DNA from 2 places in the Streptomyces sp. NPDC027663 genome. Region 2 is predicted to be linked to the other one. Evidence: predicted binding sites of a transcription regulator. Region 2 holds the regulator's gene; the other holds the start of a gene.

Region 1 (10,490 bases), on a different contig from region 2:
CGGCAGCAGGGAGGGAACCGACAAGTTCGGCCAGTCGGTCGCGGTCGGGGACATCACCGGCGACGGCATCGACGACCTGGCGGTCGGTGCGCCCGACGAGAACGGCGAGGGCGTGGTCGACGTGCTGCGCGGCAGCCGCTCCGGGCTGACCGGCACCGGCGCCCAGGCGTTCGGCCAGAACACCAGGGGCGTACCCGGCACCGCGGAGCAGTACGACTCCTTCGGGTACGTCGTCCGGCTGCTCGACATCAACGGCAACGGCCACGCCGACCTGGTCGCCGACGCTCCCGGCGAGGACGGCGGCAACGGCGCCGTGTGGGTGCTGCGCGGACGCCCGTCGGGCCTGACCACGGACGCGGCCCTGACCTTCGGCGGGAAGGCGGTGCAGGCGCCGTACGCGAAGGCGTCGTTCGGCTTCGAGCTGAGGTAGCGGGGGCGCCGGCGAGGGCCGGAAAAAAGTCCCGGAGATTTTTCCGCGGACGTGTCGATCCGTGCCCTCGCCGTTCGACGTAGGGGTGAGCGGCGGGGGAACGGTCCCGCCGCCCTTCCGAAGGAGTCACCATGCCCCGCTATCTGTCGCTCGTGCGCATCGACGAGTCCGCCGCCCCCGCCGAGGGTCCCAGCGCGGAGCTGATGCAACGGATGGGTGAGCTGATCGAGGAGATGACCAAGGCCGGCGTCCTGCTCGACACCGCCGGGCTGACCCCGTCCGCCGAGGCCGCCCGGGTGAACTGGGACGGCGAGAAGACCTCCGTCACCGACGGGCCGTTCACCGAGTCCAAGGAGGTCATCGGCGGCTACGCACTCATGCAGTGCAAGGACAGGGCCGAGGCGCTGGAGTGGACCCAGCGCTTCTTGAAGATCCACGGCCCGGAGTGGCACGTCGCCTGTGAGCTGCGGGAGATCGTGGAGGGCTGAGTCGCCTTGGCGTAGCCACGCGCGGGGTGTTGCATGTGGGCTGTGGAACCGCAGCCCATGCCACCGCAGCCCACGGCAGCACACGCGATCGAGACCGTTTTCCGCCTGGAGTCGCCCCGCGTGATCGCCGGCGTCACCCGGATCGTCCGGGACGTCGGCATCGCCGAGGAACTGGCGCAGGACGCCCTGGTCGCCGCCCTGGAGCGGTGGCCCCGCGACGGCGTGCCCGACAACCCCGGCGCCTGGCTCATGGCCACCGCCCGGCACCGGGCCGTCGACCTGATCCGGCGCCGCGAGACCTACGCCCGCAAACTCGCCGAGATCGGCCGCGACCTGGAGACGACGGCCCCGCCGGAGGAGCCCGCCGACCCGGACGACATCGACGACGACCTGCTCAGGCTCGTCTTCACCACCTGCCATCCGGTGCTGTCCGCCGAGGCCCGCACCGCACTCACCCTGCGCCTGCTCGGCGGTCTGACCACGGCCGAGATCGCCCGCGCCCACCTGGTGCCGGAGCCGACGATCGCCCAGCGCATCGTCCGCGCCAAACGCACCCTGGCGACGAAGAACATCGCCTTCGAGGTGCCGCACGGGCCCGACCGCCAAGCCCGCCTCGGCTCCGTCCTGGACGTCATCTACCTGATCTTCAACGAGGGGTACGCGGCGACCGCGGGCGACGACTGGCTGCGCCCCGGCCTGTGCGAGGACGCCCTGCGGCTGGCCCGCGTGCTGTCCGCGCTGATGCCGCAGGAGCCCGAGGTGCACGGCCTGACCGCGCTGCTGGAGTTCCAGGCCTCCCGCATCGCCGCCCGCACCGGCCCCGACGGCTCACCGGTGCTGCTGCAGGACCAGGACCGGCGCCGCTGGAACCGCATGCTCATCGCGCGCGGAGTCCGCGCGCTCGACCGCGCCGGGGCCGCCTCCGCCAAGCCCTCGGCCTCGCCCGGTCGTGGGGGATCCCCGTCCGGTCCGCCGGGCCCGTACGTCCTCCAGGCGGCCATCGCCGGCTGCCACGCGCGCGCGTACACGTACGAGGAGACGGACTGGCGCGCCATCGCCACGCTGTACGGCCTGCTGGCGCTCCGTGCGCCGTCGCCGGTGGTCGAGCTGAACCGTGCGGTCGCCGTCTCGATGGCCGACGGCCCGGAGGAGGGCCTGAAGCTGGTGGACGCCGTGGCCGGTGCTCCGGCCCTGCGCGACTACCACCTGCTGCCCAGCGTCCGCGGCGATCTGCTGGCCCGGCTCGGGCGGACCGCCGAGGCCCGCGCGGAGTTCCTCCGGGCGGCCGCACTGGCGCGCAACGACAAGGAGCGGGAACTGCTGCTCAGCAGAGCGCAGACGCTCCGGCCGGAGCCTGCACCGGGCCCCCGATGAGCATCGTCGGGGCCCCGGCCACCCGGGTGAGGAACACGGTGGCCGCGTTCGGGCCCTGCGGCTTGACCTTCCGGCGCAGCTCCTCCGGCTCGACCGCCGACCCGCGCTTCTTCACGGTCAGGATGCCGACCTCGCGCTCCCGCAGCAGGGCCCTGAGCTTCTTGACGTTGAAGGGAAGCCGGTCGGTGATCTCGTAGGCCGTGGCGTACGGCGTGGGCCGCAGCTCGTCGGCGGTGACGTACGCGATGGTCGGGTCCAGGAGCCCGCCGCCGACCTCCTCGGCCACCTCCGCGACCAGGTGCGCGCGGATCACGGCTCCGTCCGGCTCGTACAAGTACCGTCCCACCGGTCGCACCGCGGGGTCGGGCAGCCCGCGGCCGGGCAGCGTGCGCGGGCCGGGCAGCAGCGTGGCCCGCACGGCACCCGGCGTCCCGGTCCCGAACCACAGCACCGCCTCCTTCACATCACCGCCGTCGGAGATCCACTCGGCCTCGGCCTCGGCCGGGACCGTCTCGTGCGGGATGCCCGGGGCGATCTTCAGGGCGGCGTGGGGTGCCCCGAGAGCCGTTGCGACCGCCCAGGACAGCGGCGGCGAGTAGGCCTCCGGATCGAAGATGCGCCCGCTCGTCGTCCGACCGCCACCCCTCACCGACGCGCTTCGCGCGGACCCCCCTGACCGTCCGCCCCGGCGCGCCGGGTCCACGAACACGGCGTCATAGCCGGTGACGTCGACGTCCATGACGTCCGCCTCCCGCACCTCGATCAGACCGGCCAGCCCCAGAGCCTCGGCGTTCGCCCGCGCCGTCGCCGCCGTCAGCGGGTCCCGGTCCACGGCCAGCACCCGGATCCCGGCCCGCGCGAGCGCGATCGCGTCCCCGCCGATCCCGCAGCACAGGTCGGCGACGGAGGCAACGCCCAGCTCGCGGAACCGCCGTGCCCGGTACGCGGCCACGCCGGCCCGCGTGGACTGCTCGACCCCGTTCGGCGTGAAGAACATCCGTCCCGCGTCCTCGTCCCCGAACTTCGCCGCCGCCCGCTGCCGCAGCCGGGCCTGGCCGAGTGCGGCCGACACCAGCTCGGCCGGGTGGTCGCGGCGCAGCCGGGTGGCGACGGCGAGTTCGTCGGCCGGGGCCGTGCCGCGCACCTCGTCGAGGAGGGCACGGCCTTCGGGGGTGAGGAGCAGGGCGAGGTCGTTCACCGGGCCATTGTGGGCCAGTCGGTGGATGGTGCGCCTCCGGCGGCGGTGTCGGCCCGGGATGCGGGCCGGGGCCTGGGAGGATCCGGCACCATGCGAGCAGTAGTACAAAATGACAAAAAGCGGGCGCGGATCGCGAAGGCGGTCGCGGGCTCCGCAGCCCTCGCGCTGGCCGCTTCCACCCTGCTCTCCGGCTGCTCCGGCGGCACCGGCCCGGCCGCCGGCCAGGGCGGCCCCGACCGCCCCCTGGACCCGCAGGCCCGCCGGGCCGCCGAACACGCCCGGCTGGTCGCCGCCGCCCGGCGCTGGGGCCTGGACGGCGTCCCGCTCACACCTCCGGCCCCGCCGGCGAAGAAGCCGGTGATCACCCCCCGGGACGGCTTCGAGGTCGACGGCCAGGAGGAGGAAGACCTCCCGCCGGTCTTCACCACCGTCCCCACCAGGAAGAAGGTCGTCTTCCTCACCATCGACGACGGCGCCGAGAAGGACCCGGCGTTCCTGCGCATGATGAACGAGCTGAAGATCCCGTACTCGGCCTTCCTCAGCAACTACCTGGTCAAGGACGACTACGACTACTTCCGCAGGATGCAGGCGCAGGGCGTCACCCTGAACAACCACACCATGACCCATCCCTACCTGCCCGGCCTGTCCTACGAGGAGCAGAAGGACGAGATCTGCGGCATGCAGGCCGTCATGAAGGAGCAGTTCGGCAAGGCGCCCACCGTCTTCCGGCCGCCGTACGGCAACTACAACGGCGACACCCTGCGCGCCGCCAAGGCCTGCGGGATCACATACGCGCCGATCTGGGACGAGGAGGTCTTCGTCGACCACTGGGAGTACCGCGACTGGGACCGCAAACTGCACCCCGGGGACATCGTCCTCACCCACTTCCGCGGCCGGGACGACTGGGACGGCACGATGGTGGACGACATGCGGCGCTTCCTGGACAAGGTCACGCGCGAGGGCTACGCCGTGGCCCGCCTGGAGGACTACCTGTGAGGCGCGTGCGGGGCACGGCCGTGGTACTCGCCTCGGCCCTGCTCCTCACGGGCTGCGCCCAGTCCGTCGACCCCATCGAACGCCTCGGCAAGAAGGCCGCCGAAGGGGTACGCCCACAGCACCCTGCCCGCGACCGCAGCTACCGCCACTGGGGCCTGACCGAACCGCTCGCCCGCTCCCCGCTGCACCCCGCCCGGCCGCTCGCCGTGCATCCGGGAGCCCACGGCCTGCCCCCGGTGGTCGACCGCGTCCCCACCCGCGACCGGGTCGTCTTCCTCACCTACGACGACGGCGCCGAACGCGACCCCCGCTTCGTCGACATGGTCCGCGAACTCCGCCTGCCCGTCACCCTGTTCCTCGCCGACAGCGTCGCCGGCCCCGGCCACGGCCACTTCGCCCGCCTGCGCGCCCTCGGCGCCGGCATCCAGAACCACACCGTCGGCCACCGGGCGCCGGCCGGACTGCCGTACACCGGGCAGCGCGCCGGGATCTGCGGCCAGCAGGACCGCCTCCGGGGCCGCCTCGGCGCCCGCCCCCGCCTCTTCCGCCCGCCGTACGGCTCGTACGACCGCACCACCCTGCGCGCGGCGGCCGACTGCGGCATCACGGCGGTCGTCCTCTGGCGCGCGGCCCTCACCCCCGACGGCCTCACCTACCGCCACGGCCCCCACCACCTCCGCCCCGGCGACATCGTCCTGGTGGGCCCCGACGAGTCGCCGGGCCTGCCGCTGCGGGAGCGCACGGTACGGGTGCTGAGAACCACGCAGGAGCAGGGCCTGACGGTGGGACGGCTCGAGGACTACCTGTAGGGCGCCTCTTTCAGGGCCCGAACCGGGCCGGTACGGGCGACGCGCCGCACGGCATTGGCACTCCGCTTGACCGAGTGCTAATCGCGGTCATAGTCTCGGCACTGGCACTCCCCCCTGGAGAGTGCCAGACAAACGCGACGGGCAGGTCCGGCACCCGCGACGACGGATCGACCTGGTCGCCACCTCAGACAGTTAACCCCGTGAGATCTCCGAAGGGGGAGGTCGGATCGTGACGACCACCAGCTCCAAGGTTGCCATCAAGCCGCTCGAGGACCGCATTGTGGTCCAGCCGCTCGACGCCGAGCAGACCACCGCTTCTGGCCTGGTCATCCCGGACACCGCGAAGGAGAAGCCCCAGGAGGGCGCCGTCCTCGCCGTGGGCCCGGGCCGCTTCGAGAACGGCGAGCGTCTGCCGCTCGACGTCAAGGTCGGCGACGTCGTGCTGTACAGCAAGTACGGCGGCACCGAGGTGAAGTACAACGGCGAGGAGTTCCTCGTCCTCTCGGCTCGCGACGTCCTCGCGATCATCGAGAAGTAGTCACCTCCAGCAACCCAGTTGCTTCCAGCTGCGCCCCTGGCCCCCGCGATCACCTGAGAAGCCGGGCGCCCGGGGCGCAGTTCTTTTTCACCCACAGATTTCGAGAGGGCTCCCGCTGTCATGGCGAAGATCCTGAAGTTCGACGAGGACGCCCGTCGCGCCCTCGAGCGCGGCGTCAACAAGCTGGCCGACACGGTGAAGGTGACGATCGGCCCCCGGGGCCGCAACGTCGTCATCGACAAGAAGTTCGGCGCCCCCACCATCACCAACGACGGTGTCACGATCGCCCGCGAGGTCGAGATCGAGGACCCGTACGAGAACCTCGGCGCCCAGCTGGTGAAGGAGGTGGCGACCAAGACCAACGACATCGCTGGTGACGGCACCACCACCGCCACGGTCCTGGCTCAGGCGCTCGTCCGCGAGGGTCTGAAGAACGTCGCCGCCGGCGCCTCCCCGGCCGCCCTGAAGAAGGGCATCGACGCCGCGGTCAAGGCCGTCTCCGACGAGCTGCTGGCCTCGGCCCGCCCGATCGACGAGAAGTCCGACATCGCCGCCGTCGCCGCGCTGTCCGCCCAGGACCAGCAGGTCGGCGAGCTGATCGCCGAGGCGATGGACAAGGTCGGCAAGGACGGTGTCATCACCGTCGAGGAGTCCAACACCTTCGGTCTGGAGCTGGACTTCACCGAGGGCATGGCCTTCGACAAGGGCTACCTGTCGCCGTACTTCGTGACGGACCAGGAGCGCATGGAGGCCGTCCTCGAGGACCCGTACATCCTCATCAACCAGGGCAAGATCTCCGCCATCACGGACCTGCTGCCGCTGCTGGAGAAGGTCATCCAGGCCGGCGCCTCCAAGCCGCTGCTGATCATCGCCGAGGACGTCGACGGCGAGGCCCTGTCGACCCTGGTCGTCAACAAGATCCGCGGCACCTTCAACGCCGTCGCGGTGAAGGCCCCGGGCTTCGGCGACCGCCGCAAGGCGATGCTGCAGGACATGGCCGTCCTCACCGGCGCCACCGTCATCTCCGAGGAGGTCGGCCTCAAGCTCGACCAGGTCGGCATCGACGTGCTCGGCTCCGCCCGCCGCATCACCGTCACCAAGGACGACACCACGATCGTCGACGGCGCCGGCAAGTCCGAGGACGTCCACGGCCGCATCGCGCAGATCAAGGCCGAGATCGAGAACACCGACTCCGACTGGGACCGCGAGAAGCTCCAGGAGCGCCTCGCGAAGCTGGCCGGCGGCGTGTGCGTGATCAAGGTCGGCGCCGCCACCGAGGTGGAGCTGAAGGAGAAGAAGCACCGTCTGGAGGACGCCATCTCCGCGACCCGCGCCGCGGTCGAGGAGGGCATCGTCTCCGGTGGTGGCTCCGCCCTGGTCCACGCCTCCAAGATCCTCGAGGGCAACCTCGACAAGGCCGGCGACGAGGCCACCGGTGTCTCCGTGGTCCGCAACGCCGCGGTCGAGCCGCTGCGCTGGATCGGCGAGAACGCCGGCCAGGAGGGCTACGTCATCGTGTCCAAGGTCAAGGACCTGGACAAGGGGCAGGGCTACAACGCCGCCACCGGCGAGTACGGCGACCTGATCAAGGCCGGCGTCATCGACCCGGTCAAGGTCACCCGCTCCGCCCTGGAGAACGCCGCCTCCATCGCCTCCCTGCTGCTCACGACCGAGACCCTGGTCGTCGAGAAGAAGGAAGAGGAGCCGGAGGCCGCGGGCCACGGCCACGGCCACGGCCACGCCCACTGAGGCGACCGCCTTCGAGTGAAGGCCCGGCACCCTTCGGGGGCCGGGCCTTCGCCCTGTCTACTGCTCCAGCTCGTCCAGGGCGCCCAGCTGCTGCATAAGACCCAGCTGGTCGTGCTGCCACCACAGCTCGGCGATCTTGCCGCTGCCGGCGAAACGGAACAGCGTCATCCCGGTCATCGTGACCCGCCTGCCCGTGGACCCGATCCCCAGGAAGTCGCCTTTGTGCGTGGCGTTCCAGCTCCACCGCGCGCAGGCCCGCTCGCCCTGGCAGAGCACGTCCTCGATCGTGAACGTGAAGTCGAAGGCGCGGCGCCACATCCGGAACTCGGCGCGCGCGTTGTCCAGCCCGATGGTGTCCTGCGGGTTCACCGGATCACGGCTGTGGATGTCCTCGTCGAGCAGATCGTTCAGCGGCGGCAGTTCGCCCGGGGTCGCGAGCGCGGCGAAGAACCTGCGCACGGTTTCTTCGGCCAGCCGCTCGTCCCGTACGACGTCCAGATCGGTGAACGTCGGCATCTCGTCGCACAGCGCGACCATGTCCCGGAAGATCCGGTCGGTCTCCGGGAGATTCGAGTTCCGCACCGCCTCCTCGTAGGACGGGAACTCCACCAGCTCGACGATGTGCGAAGCGTCCGAGCGGTCCTTGCCGACCACCGCGTGCGTCGCCGTCCGCTTCCCCTTGGTCTGCCGCACCCAGTCGTCGATGAGCCGGTTCATCTCGTCCAGCCGGCTGGTCCTGCACTCGATGAGCTGTACGAAGGTCATGACACCGCCTCCGGCGCCCCCCTTGGCCCGGTTACCGTCCCGCCCATTTTCCCACCGGGACGGCAGCGGCACCCGCCGCGCTACCGAGGCCCGTACTTGCGGCCCGTCCGGGTGCTGATCCCGCCCAGCAGCCCGCGCGGCGTCACCTTCACCAGGCCCATCAGCGCCTTGTAGCGGGGATCCGGGATGGACAGCGACTTGCCGCGCGCGAGGTCGGCCAGGGCCGCCGCGACCAGCTTGTCGGCGTCGAGCCACATCCAGCCGGGGATGTTGTCCGTGCCCATCCCGGCCCGCTGGTGGAACTCGGTGCGCACGAAGCCCGGGCACAGCGCCATCAGCCGCACCCCGCTGCCCGCCAGGTCCCTGGCCGCACCCTGGGTGAACTGCACGACCCACGCCTTGGACGCGCCGTACGTGCCGCGCGGGACGAAGGCGGCCACCGAGGCGACGTTCACCACGCCGCCCCGGCCGCGCTCGCGCATCGCCTCGGCCGCCGCCGAGGTCAGCCGGAGCACCGCCTCGCAGTGCACCTTGAGCATCTTCAGTTCGTCCGCCATCGCTACGTCCAGATAGCGGCCCTTGTTGCCGAAGCCGGCGTTGTTGACGAGCAGGTCGACCGGATTCCTGCGGTCGCCGAGCCGGTCTGCCACCGCCTCGATGCCCTTGTCCCCGGAGAGGTCGGCGGTCAGCACCTCCACCTCGATGCCGTGCCGGTCGTGGAGTTCCGTGGCCTGCTCGCGCAGCCTCTTGGTGTCCCGTGCCACCAGCACGAGGTCGTGCCCGTCAGCCGCCAGCCGCCGCGCGAACGCGGCGCCGATTCCCGCGGTCGATCCCGTAATCAGAGCCGTTGTCATGGCCCAAGGGTAGTGACCCGGACCGCCGGCCTCCGCTGCCCGTGGCGACCTGACCGGCCATCAGTCTGACAAGCACTCAGCCCCCGTGTTCGGCGGCGTACTTGTGTGCCGCCGCCAGCGTCCGGGCGTGCAGCGCGTCGCCCGCCACGAGCAGCCGGGGCAGCAGTTCCCGTTCGGTGGTGGTCGCGCGGAACTCCATGGCCGCCGTCACGCCGTGGTCCGGCCGGTGCACGATCTCGACCGGGTCGCCCGCCCGTATCCCGCCCGGCTCGATCACCCGGAGGTAGGCACCGGTTGCGCCCTTCTGTGTGAACCTCTTGACCCAGCCGCGCTCGCCCAGATGGCCCTGGAAAGTACGGCACGGAATGCGCCCCGAGGTCACCTCCAGGACCACCTCCGAACCGATCCGCCAGCGCTCGCCGATCAGTGCGCCCGACACGTCCAGCCCGTTCGTCGTGAGGTTCTCTCCGAAGCAACCGTTGGCCAACGATCGGCCCAGCTCGCGCTCCCAGACGTCGAGGTCCTCGCGCGCGTAGGCGTACACCGCCTGGTCGTCACCGCCGTGATGGCGCAGATCGCACACCGCGTCACCGGCCAGCCCGCTGCCGGCGGTCCCCGCGGGCCCGGGGGCCGCCACCCGCACCGTCCCGTCGGCAGGCCGCTTGTCGATACCCGTCACGCCCTGCGGCTGGTCCGTGTACGGCACCGGCAGCGAACGACCCAGATTGACCGAGAGAAGCTTCATGGCCGGCACGGTACGGGACCGCCCTCAAAGCGTCGAGCCAATATTCTGCACCATACCCAAGCTGCCCTTATGCTCAGAGGGTGATCGAGGCCCGTCATCTCCGCGTCCTGCGCGCCGTCGCCACCACCGGATCCTTCTCGGCGGCGGGGCGCCAGCTGGGCTGCACCCAGCCCGCCGTCAGCCAGCAGATGAAGGCTCTGGAGGCCTCGGTAGGCACCCCGCTGCTGGTCCGCACCGGGCGCGAGATGCGCCTCACCCAGGCCGGCGAGGCCCTCGTCCGGCACGCCTCCGGCATCCTCGCCGGGCTCACCGCGGCCGAGGAGGAGGTCGCCGCCATCGCCGGACTGCGTGCGGGCCGGGTCCGGCTGGTCTCCTTCCCCAGCGGCAGCTCCACCCTCGTCCCCACCGCCCTCGCCGCCCTGCGCGCCGCCCACCCCGGCACCCGCGTCTCCCTGGTGGAGGCCGAACCCCCGAGGTCGGTCGAACTGCTGCGCGAAGGCGACTGCGACCTGGCCCTGGCCTTCCGCTACGAGGGGGCCGCGGT
Region 2 (10,490 bases):
GGCGGCGAGCCGGCGGGGCGGGGAACCGGGGACGGTACCGGTCGCGGGGGCGAACTCCAGGGCGTCGTCACCCTCGGCGTCCGTCACCCACACCACCCACTCCTCGCCCTCGGCACGGAAGGTGCGCGGCATCCGGGCGCGGACGCCGGGGGTGGCGGCGAGGGCGCGGGCGGGCCCGGAGCGGTGGGTGACCCAGTGGACGCCGCCCCGCACGCACACGGCGCTGCCACGGGCGGTGTGGTCGGGGGACGCCTCACCGAACCAGTGCGCGGCGTTCACCGGCCGGGGGCGCAGATCGATCCGCGGCCCGCCGAGCCGCACGTCCAGCCGGCGCGGCTCGGCGCCCTCCAGGTCGTCCAGCAGCCACAGTTCACCGGCCGAGCTGTAGACGACCCGGGTGCCGTCGCCGGCCGCGTGCCGGGCGTAGAACCCTCCCCCGTTCCCGGCCTCTCCCCCACTGCCGGCTTCTCCCCCGCTCCCGGTTCCACCAGAGCGGGGGGACCCCGATGAGCGGGAGGTGCCCCCGAGCGGGGTGTGCCGGCGCAGGTCGGAGCCGTCGGCGAGGGAGGAGTACAGGGCTCCGGTGCCTTCGTGGTCGGAGAGGAACGCGATCCGGTCACCCGCCCACACGGGGCACTCGATGTTCCCGGCGAGGTCCTCGTGCAGCCGCACGAACTCCCCGCTGCCGTCCCGGTCGATCCACAACTTGCCCGCCGTACCGCCCCGGTAGCGCTTCCAGTAGGCGGCCTCGCGGCCCATGGGTGCGGACAGCAGCACGGTCGCCGGGCCGAACGCCACGTCGCCGACCGGGCCGTACGGCAGGGTCTCGGCCGGTCCACCGTCCAGCGGGACGGCGTGCGCCCAGGTGTGCCGGAGGCTGTGCCGGCCCTGCGCACCGAGCACGAGCACCCGCCCGTCCGCGGTCCAACCGCGCACCTCCGTGCGGCGGTTGCCCCAGTACGTCAGGCGCTCGGCGGGGCCGCCGTCGAGCGGCGCCACGTGCACCTCGGGTGCGCCGTCCCGGGTGGAGGTCCAGGCGAGGTGTCTGCCGTCCGGCGATATGCGGGGCAGGGTCACCGGCCGGTTGTCGGCGCTGACCCGCCAGGCCCGGCCGCCGTCGAGCGGCGCGAGCCAGACGTCGTCCTCGGCGACGAAGGCCACCAAGTCGCCGTGCAGATGCGGAAATCGGAGATAGGCGGCGGATTGCGCGGTTCCCGTCGAAGCACCCTGAGTCACGCCGTCACTCTACGCAGCGCCCCGGCGTGCCCGCTCCCGGTTCCGATCACTTGCCCTGCACGGGCCAGATGGTCCGGGTGACGGTGACGGTCACCGTGGGCCTCGGCTGTCCCGGGGTGGGCGGTTGGTACGTCGGTCGCGGACCGGCATCGCAGTTGCCGAGGCCGTCGACATGGAACACCTGCCTGCCGTCGACCTTCGCGGTCAGGTCCCCGCGCACACAGGCGCCGTCGACGGCCTTGGTGACCTGCCCGGTGACGACGATCTTCCGCCGGTCGTCCGTCTCGCCCTGGCAGTCGACCGACACGACCGTGGTCTCGGTCGGCGAGGGCTCGCTGCCGCGCGCGTCGTCGCCGTAACTGCCGGTGCAGGTGAGCCAGGCGACGTTCACGTGCCGCCGCTCCAGCGCGGCCGTCGCGGTCTGGTCGGTGGTGTAGGCGACGGTCGCGGATCCGAGACCGCCCGGCTGGCACGCCACCGCGGCCCCCGCGGCCACCACGACGAACGCCGCCACGGCCACCGCCCGCGGCCCACGCCGTATCCGTATCGGTATCCGTCTCCATGCCCCCATACCAGCAGCGTCCCACCGGCCCGGACGACACGGAAGACCGCATACGGCCACTCACCCGTTCGAGGCACCGGTCGCGCGCCGGACGGGGCACGGGCAACTGCGCGCCCGGCCACGACGGCACCACGGACGACCGACGACACCTCGCTGCCCACGGCGGAGCACGGACGGCACCGCGGACGACCGACGACACCGACCGGCCACACCGAGCGGCACCGTCTCGCCGCCCCCGGTGGAGCGCGTTGTCAGCCGCCCATCAGCAGCCACTCCTGGAGTTCGACCAGGTTGCCCTCGGGGTCCTTGAGGTGGGCCACCCGCATGCGGTCGGTCATCAGGGCCGGGCCGTGCAGCAGTGCCGCGCCCCGGGAGGTGATCTCCGCGCAGTAGGAGCCGAGGTCGTCGACGCGCAGGACGACCAGGGAACGGTGCCCGGTGGCGGTCTCCTCCAGCTCGTTCAGGACCTGTGCCATCATCGCCCGGTCCTGCAGCGCGATCCCGGCGGAGCCGGTGTGCGGGCTGAACTTCTCGTACGGGCCCACGGCCGCCCCGGACTGCGGCTTGAGGCCGAGGACATCGGCGTAGAAGCGGTAGCAGGCCGGGAAGTCGGTGACGAGGAGCCGGACTTGAGCGAGTTCCACGATGTCCTTCCGACGGGTCAGGACCAGCGGCCGGTGCGGCCCAGGAGCAGGGCCGCGGCGGCGGTGCCGGCGGTGGATGTGCGCAACACGGTGGGGCCGAGGACGTACGGCTTGGCGCCCGCCTCCACGAAGAGCGCCAGCTCGTCCCGGGAGACCCCGCCCTCGGGGCCGACGACCAGCATGATCTCACCCTCGGCGGGCAGTTCCGCGGTGGCGAGCGCTTCACTGCCGTGCTCGAAGTCCGAGTGCAGTACGGCGGCGAAGTCGGCTTCGGCCAGAAGTGCGGCAACCTGTCTGGTCGTCGCCGCGTCCGCGACCTCGGGGAAGCGGACCCGGCGCGACTGCTTGCCGGCCTCCCGGGCGGTGGACCGCCACTTGCCGAGGGCCTTCAGGCCGCGGTCGCCCTTCCACTGGGTGATGCAGCGGGCGGCCTGCCAGGGCACGATCGCGTCGACACCGACCTCGGTCATGGTCTCGACGGCGACCTCTCCCCGGTCGCCCTTGGGAAGCGCCTGGACGACCGTGATCCGGGGGCGGGGCTCCGGCTCCTCGGACACACCCGACATGTGGACGATCAGCCGGTCCTTGCCCTCGCTGCCGATCACCTCGCACACCGCGTAGCGCCCGGCGCCATCGGTGAGTACGACCTCCTCGCCGGGCTGCAGCCGCTTCACGGAGACCGCGTGGCGTCCCTCGGGGCCGTCCAGGACGTACCGGTGGCCGTCCGGGTCGAAGTGCCCGACGACGAAGACGGGGGCCGTCATCGGACGTCACCCCCGGCCGACAACGCTGTCCGGGCGGCGGCGAGTTCGGCCGCCAGCGTCTCCACCAGCTGCCCGGCCGGCAGTTCCCGGGCCAGCCGGTGCCCCTGGCCCGCCCACAGCGCCATGCCCTGTGCGTCCCCGGCCTTGGCGGCGGCCTTGCGCAGCGGTGCGGTCAGGTGGTGGATGTCGGGATAGGCGGCGGGGGCGTACGGCCCGTGCTCGCGCAGGAAGCGGTTGGCCAGGCCGCGCGCCGGGCGGCCGGAGAAGGCGCGGGTCAGCTCGGTGCGCGCGAACAGGGGGTTGGTCAGCGCCTGCTTGTGCAGGGCGTGGGCGCCGGACTCGTGGGTGGCGAGGAACGCGGTGCCCAGCTGGGCCGCGCTCGCACCGGCGGCGAGGACGGCGGCGATCTGGCTGCCGCGCATGATGCCGCCGGCGGCCACGACCGGGATGCGCACCGCCTCGCGGATCTGCGCGACCAGCGACAGCAGTCCGATGCCCGAGCCGTCGTTCTCCGGCAGGTCCCGGTGGGTGCCCTGGTGCCCGCCGGCCTCCACGCCCTGGGCGATCACCGCGTCCGCCCCGGCCCGCTCGACCGCGCGGGCCTCCTCGGCGGTGGTCGCGGTGACCAGGGTGAACGTGCCGGCCCGGCGGAATCTCTCGAACACCTCGCGGCCCGGCACACCGAAGTGGAACGAGACCACCGGCACCGGGTTGTCGAGGAGGACGGCGAGCTTGGCCTCGTAACCGTCGTCCCGTCCGCTGTCCGGGTCGCCCAGCTCGGTCTCGTACCAGGCGGCTTCCCCGGCCAGCTGGTGGGCGTAGACCTCCACGGCACCGGCATCCGGGGGCGCGGCTGCAACCGCTCCGGTGGAGTCGGCGCCCGCACCGGGATGGTCGGACTGCGGTATGAACACGTTCACGCCGAAGGGACGGCTCGTGAGCCCCCGCAGCTGCTTGATCTCCTGGTACATGCCGTCGGCGGTCTTGTATCCGGCGGCGAGGAACCCGAGAGCGCCGGCCTCGGAGACGGCGGCGGCGAGCTGCGGCACGGAGACGCCGCCCGCCATGGGGGCCTGCACGATCGGGTGGGGAAAGAGATCGGTCAGCGCGGAGGACATGACCGCATGGTGTCACGTCCTCCGAACAAGTCCGAATCGGGTCTTCCCCATGGCACATGCCACTTCTCGGCCGACCGGACAGGGTGACCTCAGCGTCCGTTGAACGCGTCCTTCAGCCGCGAGAACAACCCCTGCTGCCCCGGCTGGAACTGCCCCTGCGGGCGCTCCTCGCCGCGCAGCTTGGCCAGCTCGCGCAGGAGGCGTTCCTGCTCGGGGTCGAGCTTGGTCGGGGTGGTGACCTCGACGTGCACGATCAGGTCGCCCCGGCCGCCGCCGCGCAGATGCGTGACGCCCCGGCCGTGCAGCGGGATCGACTGGCCGGACTGGGTGCCGGGCCGGATGTCGACCTCCTCCAGGCCGTCCAGGGTCTCCAGCGGCACCTTGGTGCCGAGGGCCGCCGCCGTCATCGGGATCGTCACCGTGCAGTGCAGGTCGTCACCGCGCCGCTGGAACGTCGGGTGCGGCAGCTCGTGGATCTCGACGTACAGGTCACCGGCCGGACCGCCGCCCGGGCCGACCTCGCCCTCGCCGGCGAGCTGGATCCGTGTGCCGTTGTCGACACCGGCCGGGATCTTCACGGTGAGCGTGCGCCGCGAGCGGACGCGGCCGTCGCCGGCGCACTCCGGGCACGGGGTCGGGACCACCGTGCCGAAGCCCTGGCACTGGGGGCAGGGCCGGGAGGTCATGACCTGGCCCAGGAAGGACCGGGTGACCTGGGACACCTCACCGCGGCCGCGGCACATGTCACATGTCTGGGCGGACGTGCCCGGGGCAGCGCCCTCGCCGTTGCAGGTGTTGCAGACGACCGCGGTGTCGACCTGAATGTCCTTGGTCGTGCCGAAGGCCGCCTCGTCCAGCTCCACCTCGATCCGGATCATCGCGTCCTGGCCGCGCCGGGTGCGCGAGCGCGGCCCGCGCTGCGACGCCGTACCGAAGAACGCGTCCATGATGTCGGAGAAGTTGCCGAAGCCACCGGCACCGAAGCCGCCCGCGCCGGCGCCGCCGGACTGGGAGAGCGGGTCGCCGCCGAGGTCGTAGACCTGCTTCTTCTGCGGGTCCGACAGCACCTCGTAAGCGGCGTTGATCTCCTTGAACCGCTCCTGGGTCTTCGGGTCCGGGTTGACGTCCGGGTGCAGCTCGCGCGCGAGCCGACGGAACGCCTTCTTGATCTCATCCTGCGACGCGTCGCGGCGCACGCCGAGAACGGCGTAATAGTCCGTGGCCACTTACGACTCCGCCAGGATCTGTCCGACGTACCGTGCCACTGCGCGTACCGCTCCCATCGTTCCCGGGTAGTCCATGCGGGTCGGTCCGACCACGCCGAGCTTGGCAACCGCCTCGCCGCCCGAACCGTAGCCCACCGACACCACGGAGGTGGAGTTGAGTCCTTCGTGGGCGTTCTCGTGGCCGATGCGCACGGTCACGCCCGGATCCTTCGCCTCGCCCAGGAGCTTGAGGAGCACGACCTGCTCCTCCAGTGCCTCCAGGACGGGCCGGATCGTGAGGGGAAAGTCATGCCCGAAGCGGGTGAGATTGGCGGTGCCGCCGATCATCAGCCGCTCCTCGTTCTCCTCGACGAGTGTCTCCAGGAGAGTGGAGAGCACGGTGGAGACCGTACCGCGGTCCTCGGGCTCGAAGGCCTCCGGCAGGTCCTCGACCAGCTTCGGCACGTCCGTGAACCGGCGGCCCGCGACCCGGCTGTTGAGCCGCGCCCGCAGATCCGCCAGCGAGGACTCGCCGAACGGCGCCGGGCAGTCGACCATCCGCTGCTCGACCCGGCCGGTGTCCGTGATCAGCACGAGCATCACGCGCGCGGGGGCGAGTGAGAGAAGCTCCACATGCCGGACGGTGGACCGGGTCAGGGACGGGTACTGCACGACGGCGACCTGCCGGGTGAGCTGCGCGAGCAGCCGCACGGTCCGCGCGACGACGTCGTCGAGGTCGACGGCGCCCTCCAGGAAGTTCTGGATCGCCCGCCGCTCGGGCGCGGTCATCGGCTTCACGCCCGCGAGCTTGTCGACGAACAGCCGGTAGCCCTTGTCGGTGGGGATGCGCCCGGCACTGGTGTGCGGCTGGGCGATGAACCCCTCGTCCTCCAGGGCCGCCATGTCGTTGCGGACGGTGGCCGGGGAGACGCCGAGGTTGTGCCGCTCGGTGAGCGCCTTGGAACCGACCGGCTCCTCGGTGCCCACGTAGTCCTGGACGATGGCGCGCAGTACCTGAAGCCTGCGTTCACTCAGCATTCGCGCGCACCTCCAGCACGTCCGTCCGTCCCCTCGGTCCCTTTCGGGTCGCCCACCTGGCACTCTTCCCTTGGGAGTGCCAGCGTTCCCCGGCCCAGTGTACGGCTGTCGGGTACACCCTGGGCAAGGTCCGGCCCCCGTACCGGGTCGTACCGCTAGCGTCGCCGGTATGACCGTGACTTGGGAAGAGCTGGGCTGGGAACGGCTGGCGGCCGGGGTGGGGCGGTGCCGGCTGCCCGGCTGGGACTGCACCGCAGGGCTGGTCGTCGGCGCGGGTACGGCGCTGGTGGTGGACGCCGGGTCGAGCCTGGCCGAGGGGGCGCGGCTGCGGGCGCAGGCCCAGGAACTGGCCGGCGGCCGTGTGACCCATCTCGCGCTGACCCACCCCCACTTCGACCACGTCTTCGGTGCGCCCGCCTTCGCCGGCGCGCAGGTGTACGCGGCCGTGGGCCTGGACGCGGTGCTGGCGTACGAGCGGGCGGAGCTGCGTCTGGACGCGCTCAGGAACGGCCTGCCGCCCGCGGCCGTGGAGGAGGCGGTGGAGACGCTGGTCCCGCCCGGCCACCTGGTCTCCGGCGAGTGGACCCTCGACCTCGGCGACGGCCGGCAGGCGCTGCTGGCCAACGTGGGCCCCGGTCACACCGCGTACGACTTGGCGGTCCTCGTGCCGGGGGATCCGGAGGTGGTCTTCTGCGGCGACCTGGTGGAGGAGTCCGGCGAGCCCCAGGCGGGCCCGGACGCGGTCCCGTCCCGCTGGCCGGACGCGCTCGACCGGCTGCTGGCGCTCGGCGGCGAGGACGCGCTCTACGTACCCGGTCACGGTGCGGTGGTGGACGCGGGGTTCGTCCGTCGCCAACGGGACGCCCTGGCAGCGCGGTTCGGTGTGAGCTGAGCCGCCGGGGCGGCTCCTGCACGGCGTGTCGTGAGCGGTGGCGTGCGGCTTCTCCTATCGTCATCCGAATGCGCCCACCCGCCTCCCGCCGCCGCCCTTCCCACGAGGGCCCTTCGGGCCCGCGCCCTCGTGTGTACTCCGCCGACCTGACCCCGCCCTGGAAGAAGCCGCAGTCCGTGCCGGAGGTACCGGCCGAGCCGGGCCTGGTCGTGGAGGAGCCCGGCACCGGGTTCTGCGGGGCGGTGATCCGCTGCGAGGCGGGCACGGTCACCCTGGAGGACCGCTTCGGCAAGCACCGGGTGTTCCCGCTGGAACCGCGCGGCTTCCTGCTGGAGGGACGGGTCGTGACGCTGGTCCGGCCCTCGTCCGGCGGCCCGGCGCGGCCCGCCCGCACGGCCTCCGGTTCGGTCGCCGTCCCCGGCGCACGCGCGCGCGTGGCCCGCGCCGGCCGTATCTACGTCGAGGGCCGGCACGACGCCGAGCTGGTCGAGAAGGTGTGGGGCGACGACCTGCGCATCGAGGGCGTGGTCGTGGAGTACCTGGAGGGCGTGGACGACCTGCCGGCGATCGTGACCGAGTTCGCCCCCGGGCCGGACGCCCGTCTGGGCGTGCTCGTGGACCATCTGGTTCCGGGCACGAAGGAGTGGCGCATCGCACAGTCGGTGACGAGCGAGCACGCGCTGGTGGTCGGCCATCCGTACATCGACGTCTGGCAGGCGGTGAAGCCGGCCTCGCTCGGCATCCCGGGCTGGCCGGCCGTCCCGAAGGGCCAGGACTGGAAGACGGGCGTCTGCCGGGCCCTGGGGTGGCCGGCGGAGAACACCGGGGCGGTCTGGCAGGCGATCCTGCAGCGGGTGGGGTCCTACAAGGACCTGGAGCCCGAGCTGCTCGGGCGGGTGGAGGAACTGATCGATTTCGTCACGGGCGGCGGCGCGGCCTGACCCACGTGGCGTCCGCCGCCCCCGCGGCCGGCACGTCATGCCAGCAGGCGCTGCCCTCGTGGCGGTTCAGCACCCAGGCGCTGCCCTTGTGGCCGGTTCAGTCCACCAGGCGCTGCCCTCGATCGCCGGCACGTCGGGCCAGCAGGCGCTGACCCCGGTGGCCGGCACGCCGGGCCACGAGGCCGTTGCCCCCGGTGGCCGGTTCAGTCCACCAGGTCCCGTACCACCGCGTCCGCCAGCAGCCGCCCGCGCAGTGTCAGCACGGCCCGTCCCTCCTCGTACGGGCCCTGCTGGAGCAGCCCGTCCGCCAGCGCCCGCCGGGAAGCCGCGAGGCCCTCCTCCTTCAGCAGGGCCAGCGGCACCCCCTCCCGCAGCCGCAGCTCCAGCAGGATCCGCTCCACTCGCCGGTCCTCGTCCGACAGCAGCTCGCGGCCGGCGCCCGGGGAGCGGCCGGAGGCGAGGGCGGCCGCGTAGGCGCCCGGGTGCTTGACGTTCCACCAGCGCACCCCGCCGACGTGCGAGTGCGCGCCCGGTCCGGCGCCCCACCAGTCGGCGCCCCGCCAGTACAGCTCGTTGTGCAGGCAGCGGCCCGCCGCGGAGGTGGCCCAGTTGGAGACCTCGTACCAGTCGAAGCCCGCCTCGGTCAGCAGTTCCTCGGCGATCAGGTACCGGTCGGCGTGCACGTCGTCGTCGGTCATCGGGATCTCGCCCCGGCGGATCCGGCGGGCGAGCTGGGTGCCCTCCTCCACGATGAGCGCATAGGCGCTGACGTGGTCGGGGCCGGCGCTCAGGGCGGCCTGGAGGGAGGCCCGCCAGTCGTCGTCCGACTCCCCGGGCGTGCCGTAGATCAGATCCAGGTTGACGTGCTCGAACCCCGCCGCCTTCGCCTCCGCGACGCACGCTTCGGGGCGGCCGGGGGTGTGGGTGCGGTCGAGGACCTTCAGCACGTGCTGCTTCGCGCTCTGCATGCCGAAGGAGATCCGGTTGAAGCCGCCCTCGCGGAGAGTGGCGAGATACGCCGGGCCGACGGACTCCGGGTTCGCCTCTGTGGTGACCTCGGCGTCCCGCGCGAGCCCGAACTCGTCGCGGATCACGCCCAGCATCCGCACCAGGTCCTCGGCGGCCAGCAGCGTCGGCGTACCGCCGCCGACGAAGACCGTGCGGACCTCGCGCGGGTCGTCGCCCAGCACCTTCCGTGCCAGCCGGATCTCGTCCGCCAGCGTGTCCGCGTAGTTGTCCCGGGAGGCGAGCACCCCGCCCGTGCCGCGCAGCTCGGTCGCGGTGTACGTGTTGAAGTCGCAGTAGCCGCAGCGGGTCGCGCAGTACGGGACGTGCAGGTAGAAGCCGAGCGGGCGGCCTGCGGCCCCGGCGAGCGCGTGCGCGGGCAGCGCACCGTCGGCGGGGACGGGCTCGCCGTCGGGGAGTGCGGAAGGCATGCCCCCATTGTCCCGTACCGCGGAGGTCACTCCGCCTGGAGCACCAGCAGGGCCAGGTCGTCGTCGGGCAGCCCGCCGCCGAACTCGTGGACCAGGCGGCGGATCCTTTCAGCGATCAGCTCGGCGCCGAGCCCGGCGCAGCCGGACAGGGCGCGGGCCAGCCCGTCCCCGTCGTCGAACTGGCGGGATCCGGAGCGCCGCTCCGTGACCCCGTCGGTGACGCACAGCAGGCTGTCGCCGGGGAGCAGGTCGACGGTCTCGCTGGTGTAGGTCTCGTCCTCGACCACGCCGAGCAGGGTCTGCGGGCGCGCGGCCGTGCGCACGGTGCCGTCGGGGCTGAGGAGCAGCGGCAGCGGGTGGCCGGCGGAGGCCAGCGTGCAGCGCACCCCGCCGTCGTGGGGCGTCAGCTCGCCGTACAGGAGGGACAGGAAGCGGGTCTGGGTGCCGTCCGCGGAGGCCAGCGCCCGGCCGCCGGCGGCCACCAGGGCCCGCGCGGCGGCGTCGGCCGCCTCGGTGGCGTCGTCCAGGAGGAGCTGGTTGAGGCGGTCCAGGACGTCCGCGACGCCGTAGCCCTCGCGGGCGAGGAGGCGCAGCCAGGGCCGGGCGAGGCCGATCACCACGGCCGCCTCCGGGCCCTTGCCCTGGACGTCGCCG

The links. The regulator HrcA, encoded in region 2, represses chaperone genes, less so after heat shock. The targets are predictions, from matches to a motif close to TTNGCACTCNGNNNNNCNGAGTGCNAA.
Region 1: the regulator HrcA is predicted to act here: its motif matches at 5,350-5,376, upstream of groES (co-chaperone GroES).

What each region holds. Positions count from the first base shown of each region.
Region 1 covers NZ_JBVHSK010000002.1:706,013-716,502, reverse strand. The annotation lists gene ACZ4SF_RS08060 (FG-GAP-like repeat-containing protein) at 1-430, shown strand, start outside; gene ACZ4SF_RS08055 (YciI family protein) at 562-918, shown strand; gene ACZ4SF_RS08050 (RNA polymerase sigma factor) at 976-2,292, shown strand; gene ACZ4SF_RS08045 (THUMP-like domain-containing protein) at 2,243-3,490, opposite strand; gene ACZ4SF_RS08040 (polysaccharide deacetylase family protein) at 3,581-4,486, shown strand; gene ACZ4SF_RS08035 (polysaccharide deacetylase family protein) at 4,483-5,295, shown strand; gene groES (co-chaperone GroES) at 5,525-5,833, shown strand; gene groL (chaperonin GroEL) at 5,954-7,582, shown strand; gene ACZ4SF_RS08020 (ester cyclase) at 7,640-8,347, opposite strand; gene ACZ4SF_RS08015 (SDR family NAD(P)-dependent oxidoreductase) at 8,428-9,201, opposite strand; gene ACZ4SF_RS08010 (MOSC domain-containing protein) at 9,278-9,946, opposite strand; gene ACZ4SF_RS08005 (LysR family transcriptional regulator) at 10,027-10,490, shown strand, end outside.
Region 2 covers NZ_JBVHSK010000001.1:602,084-612,573, reverse strand. The annotation lists gene ACZ4SF_RS02685 (S41 family peptidase) at 1-1,236, opposite strand, end outside; gene ACZ4SF_RS02680 (hypothetical protein) at 1,283-1,807, opposite strand; gene ACZ4SF_RS02675 (VOC family protein) at 2,050-2,442, opposite strand; gene ACZ4SF_RS02670 (16S rRNA (uracil(1498)-N(3))-methyltransferase) at 2,460-3,206, opposite strand; gene ACZ4SF_RS02665 (nitronate monooxygenase) at 3,203-4,324, opposite strand; gene dnaJ (molecular chaperone DnaJ) at 4,414-5,550, opposite strand; gene hrcA (heat-inducible transcriptional repressor HrcA) at 5,551-6,567, opposite strand; gene ACZ4SF_RS02650 (MBL fold metallo-hydrolase) at 6,737-7,459, shown strand; gene ACZ4SF_RS02645 (DUF3097 domain-containing protein) at 7,528-8,400, shown strand; gene hemW (radical SAM family heme chaperone HemW) at 8,604-9,836, opposite strand; gene ACZ4SF_RS02635 (SpoIIE family protein phosphatase) at 9,863-10,490, opposite strand, start outside.